DNA from 2 places in the Neobacillus sp. NRS-1170 genome. Region 2 is predicted to be linked to the other one. Evidence: a T-box and tRNA genes for the amino acid it is inferred to sense, from the RefSeq annotation. Region 2 holds a T-box; the other holds one or more tRNA genes.

Region 1 (2,393 bases), on a different contig from region 2:
AGGGCATCGCCTTCTTGAACCGCGTATTTCTTTTCCTGTAATGTTCCTTTTTGTAAAAAAGTAACGGCATCACTAGCTGACAAAATTTGATCTGGCTCAATATTTTCAGCTTCAATAGTGACGTTCTTAGATAAGCGAACATCCAATAAACGGGTTTCGTTCTCTTTCAATGGTGGAAGCGTTTTTGTCGCCTGTTCTTTTCTAGCCTCAAGTTCCTCTAGTTGATTTTCAGAAACATATTTCAGTTTTAAGTCTTTAATGACTTCTTCGGCAGTATTTTTATCCGCAACGTAAACCGCTGGCTTTCCGTCGATGACAATCGCTGCTGCTTCTGCTTGAAGCTGGAATGTGTTTTTGAGATTTTGGATGGTCTCAAGATCATTGGCAGATGAATTGAAAACCTGTTCTGGTATATATTCAACCTGGGAACCAAAATTAAGATCTTTATTAGATTTTTTAAATTCGTCGACTTTGTCATTGATTACTCTGTCTACTACAGCTTTATCGGTGACGTTTCCAATGTATGTACCATTGAGATATACATGATAATCGGTTGTCAGTGGAGATGATGTCGCTAATGCAATAGGCCCATTGCTTAAAGCCACGACAGAGGCTGCTAATGTAGTAATAATTGTTGTCTTTATGATTAACTTTTTTGTTTTGGAAATTGTATTCAACAAAAACATTTTTTTCCTCCTAAATCACGGTAAAACCCTATTAATCTAGTAATGAATTTTCCAGAATTTTAGACCTTCTTAACTTTACCATAATTTTTTGTTAATAGATTAATAGTCTCAATAATGTAACAAAAATGTATAACAGTTGACATTTTCCGACATTTACGTGAAATATCATAGTCAATTTTCACGAATTTCTTTTGTGAATTTTTAATATAGTAGGGAGGAATTCCTAGTAAATCAAAGGTTTTAATAGTACCATAGTAGGATGGCGTTTGTTTTACAACGGGACGAACTTAGTAACGGCGATTTGTAAAAAACGGGGGGGAATATTGCACTATTATTACAATGGAAGTGTTTTAAGGGTAAAAAAAGAAGCTTGCGCGTTTGCAAGCTTCTCTTTGGGATGGCTCAGGACGGAATCGAACCGCCGACACAAGGATTTTCAGTCCTTTGCTCTACCGACTGAGCTACTGAGCCATAATTAATATTGTGTCCTAAACTTTGAAAGTGGTCAGACCTTCGTCCCCATCTCAGAAAGCTTATTCAAGCAGCAGCTCGATGGGTACGCTGATGCATATTCAAAGTAGCTTATTCGATCGTGCTCTACCAACTGAGCTACTGAGCAAATAGTGGCGGTCTGGACGGGACTCGAACCCGCGACCTCCTGCGTGACAGGCAGGCATTCTAACCAACTGAACTACCAGACCAAATTATATTAATGGCAGTCAGCAAGGAGACCGTCCTTGCCAGCCTTTTGCCGACCGCCAAATGCCGATGACCCCTACGGGATTCGAACCCGTGTTACCGCCGTGAAAGGGCGGTGTCTTAACCGCTTGACCAAGGGGCCATACATATTGAAAGTTATTTTGCTAATGCAAAAAACTTTGGTGAGCCATGAAGGACTCGAACCTTCGACCCTCTGATTAAAAGTCAGATGCTCTACCGACTGAGCTAATGGCTCGTACTTAAATGATTCACTAATCTTTTATTTCGTCGTCAGATGCCCCCGCCTCAGTATGCTTATGCAAGCAGCAGCTCGGCGTGTGCCCTGATGCTGTTTCCAAGAAGCTTATTCGATCGTGCTCTACCGACTGAGCTAATGGCTCGTACTATTTGTCTCGTTTGTGACGACGCTTTTTATAATACCAAGATATCATAAATTATGCAATACTTTTTCAAAAAAATATTTGTTTCTCAAAAATAAAAACAAAAGCCCGCCAAACAGCGGGCTTTCCACACAAAGTTAGATCTGTCTCCAAGGACTGCGAACAACATTTGTTTGAGTACGATCTGGACCGACTGAGAACGTCGATAACGGAATACCAGTCAGCTGTGTTACACGCTCCACATAGTGGCGGGCATTTACAGGAAGTTCATCTAATGATTTAACACCAGTAATATCTTCCGTCCAGCCTGGCAGCTCTTCGTAAATCGGTTCACATTGCGATAAAACCTTTAAATTTGCTGGATACTCGGTAATTACCTCATCCTTATAACGATACGAAGTACAAATTTTTAATGTCTCAATGCCAGTTAACACATCTATAGAATTCAAAGACAAATCGGTTAAACCGCTGACACGGCGCGCATGACGGACAACAACGCTATCAAACCAGCCGACACGGCGAGGGCGTCCTGTTGTCGTACCATATTCACGGCCAACTTCACGAATGCGATTTCCAATTTCATTATTTAACTCAGTCGGGAATGGCC
Region 2 (2,393 bases):
GTACGTTTGGATGAACCATACCGGCACCAAGAATTTCGATCCAGCCTGTTTGCTTACAAACATTACAGCCGCTGCCACCGCAAATTTTACAAGAAATATCCATTTCGACAGATGGCTCTGTGAATGGGAAGAAGCTAGGTCGTAAGCGGATTTCGCGGTCTTCACCAAACATTTTTTTCGCGAATACTTCTAATGTTCCTTTAAGGTCACTCATGCGAATGTTTTCGCCGACAACCAGACCTTCAATTTGCATGAATTGGTGGGAGTGTGTCGCATCATCATTATCACGGCGATACACTTTACCAGGACAAATGATTTTGATTGGCCCTTTGCCTTGATGCTTTTCCATTGTTCGTGCTTGAACCGGAGATGTATGGGTGCGAAGTAAGATTTCTTCAGTAATATAGAAGGAATCCTGCATATCTCGGGCTGGGTGGCCTTTCGGTAAATTCAGAGCTTCGAAGTTATAATAATCCTGCTCAACCTCAGGACCTTCCGCTACCTGGTAGCCCATTCCTATAAATAAATCTTCAATTTCTTCAATAATTCTAGTGAGCGGGTGGTGGTTCCCAACCTTTACTGGACGTCCTGGCAGGGTTACATCAATGCTTTCAGATGCTAATTTTTCTAAGACAGCCGCTTCTTCTAAGCCCTTTTGTTTTGCTTCGATTTTAACAGCGATTGCTTCGCGAACTTCATTAGCTAGTGCTCCCATAACCGGGCGCTCCTCTGCTGAAAGTTTGCCCATGCCGCGCAGCACTTCAGTAATTGGCCCTTTTTTGCCTAAATAAGCAACGCGGATGTCATTCAATTCTCTTAAGTTTGCAGACTGTTCAATTTTCTGAATAGCCTCTTCCTGCAATTCCTTTAAACGTTCTTGCATGTAGATTCCTCCTTAAATTCTTTATGATAATGGGTCGAATGAGCTTTTTTGAAAAATAAAAAAACCCCATCCCTGGAAAGGGACGAGGTTTAGAATTCGCGGTACCACCCTTGTAAACACCATATGTAAAACACACTAGTGTTCGCTTCATTCGGATAACGGCATATGCCGATGCATCTTTACATTTCGTTACTGAAATGGTCCCGATGCCGACTCGGGAGGTGAACTTCTCTTGTCTTTTCCATAAAAGTGCTTTCAGTCGCGGCACTTTCTCCCTAAATGGACATCAGGCAAGATACTTTTCTCCGTCATTGTCTTTAAAATTATCAACATTGTTAAATATTATATACTAAAATTCAACCGTTTCAAACAAGTTTTCAGTTATTTTTTCAAATAGTATAAAAGAATACCGGTGGCAACGGCCACGTTTAGTGATTCGCTTTTTCCGAAAATCGGTATATAAAGGTTCGCTGTGGTTTTTTGGAGAAGCTCCTTGTTCACACCGCTGCCTTCATTTCCAACTATTAGGGCAAAGGATTCTCCAGTTGAAGTATCAGTATATGCAGAAGCACCTTCAAGTGCTGTCCCGTAAACAGGAATATTTTTTTCTTTAAGCTTGTTGGTCCATTCATGCAGGTCCCCTCTGATGATTGGCAGGTGAAAATGGCTACCCTGTGCAGACCTTAAAACTTTTGAATTAAAAATATCGACACAGCCGCGGCCGACGATTACCGCATCAATTCCTGCCGCATCGGCAGTACGAATCATGGTGCCGAGATTGCCCGGATCTTGAACGGCATCAATGAGCAGGTAAGTTTTTGCATCTAAAGCTCCTTGATCCTGCAGGCGGCAGACTGCATAAATCCCCTGGGGTGCTTCCGTCTCCGACAGCGAATTTGAGATTTCATCAGTAACAAGGGTTACTGGTGTACTGCCTGTGTCCCAGCGCGGAGGCAGGCCTATTTTATCAGAGATAATTAATTCTAAAACCTGTTCACCTTGCTTCAAAGCTTCCTCAACCAAATGAAAGCCTTCAACTATAAATGTCCCAGACTTATCACGTTCTTTTTTTGTTAATAGCTTTTTCCATTGTTTTACCTTAGGATTATTGACAGATTCAATGTGTTTCAAAACTGGTTCTCCTTACTTTATTGATTTTCTCATTATAGCCTAATTAAGATACATAATAAAACCAAATTATAGTAATGCTAAGAAAGTAATTCAGGATTAAAAAGGAGTGTGCAGTTATGAACTTAAATTTACGAAATGCTGTTATTCACAATGTTTCTGGTAATTCCCAAGCAGAGTTAGAAGATACAATCGTAGATGCCATTCAAAATGGCGAAGAAAAAATGCTTCCAGGATTGGGAGTTTTGTTTGAAGTTATTTGGAAAAATTCATCAGAAGAAGAGAAAAAAGAGATGCTCTCTACCCTGGAAAGCGGGTTGAAGTGATAGTTTTTTATTAGTGCTGTCGACCCGAGTGCGGTCGGCGGCTTTTTTTAGGATTT

The links. A T-box is a leader RNA that pairs with one kind of tRNA and senses whether it is charged. The one in region 2 lies ahead of pheS (phenylalanine--tRNA ligase subunit alpha), so its partner is inferred to be a tRNA-Phe.
Region 1: it has a tRNA-Phe gene. The T-box ahead of pheS (phenylalanine--tRNA ligase subunit alpha) is inferred to sense a tRNA for this amino acid. The anticodon was not compared.

The regions. Positions count from the first base shown of each region.
Region 1 covers NZ_JBITPF010000021.1:140,879-143,271, forward strand. Annotated here, with positions in the region: gene ACIFOT_RS09055 (peptidoglycan DD-metalloendopeptidase family protein) at 1-686, opposite strand, end outside; tRNA gene ACIFOT_RS09060 (tRNA-Phe) at 1,085-1,157, opposite strand; tRNA gene ACIFOT_RS09065 (tRNA-Asp) at 1,311-1,387, opposite strand; tRNA gene ACIFOT_RS09070 (tRNA-Glu) at 1,456-1,527, opposite strand; tRNA gene ACIFOT_RS09075 (tRNA-Lys) at 1,566-1,641, opposite strand; gene ACIFOT_RS09080 (adenylosuccinate synthase) at 1,924-2,393, opposite strand, start outside.
Region 2 covers NZ_JBITPF010000039.1:80,417-82,809, forward strand. Annotated here, with positions in the region: gene pheS (phenylalanine--tRNA ligase subunit alpha) at 1-883, opposite strand, end outside; T-box leader at 959-1,204, opposite strand; gene ACIFOT_RS18065 (TrmH family RNA methyltransferase) at 1,265-2,014, opposite strand; gene sspI (small acid-soluble spore protein SspI) at 2,131-2,337, shown strand.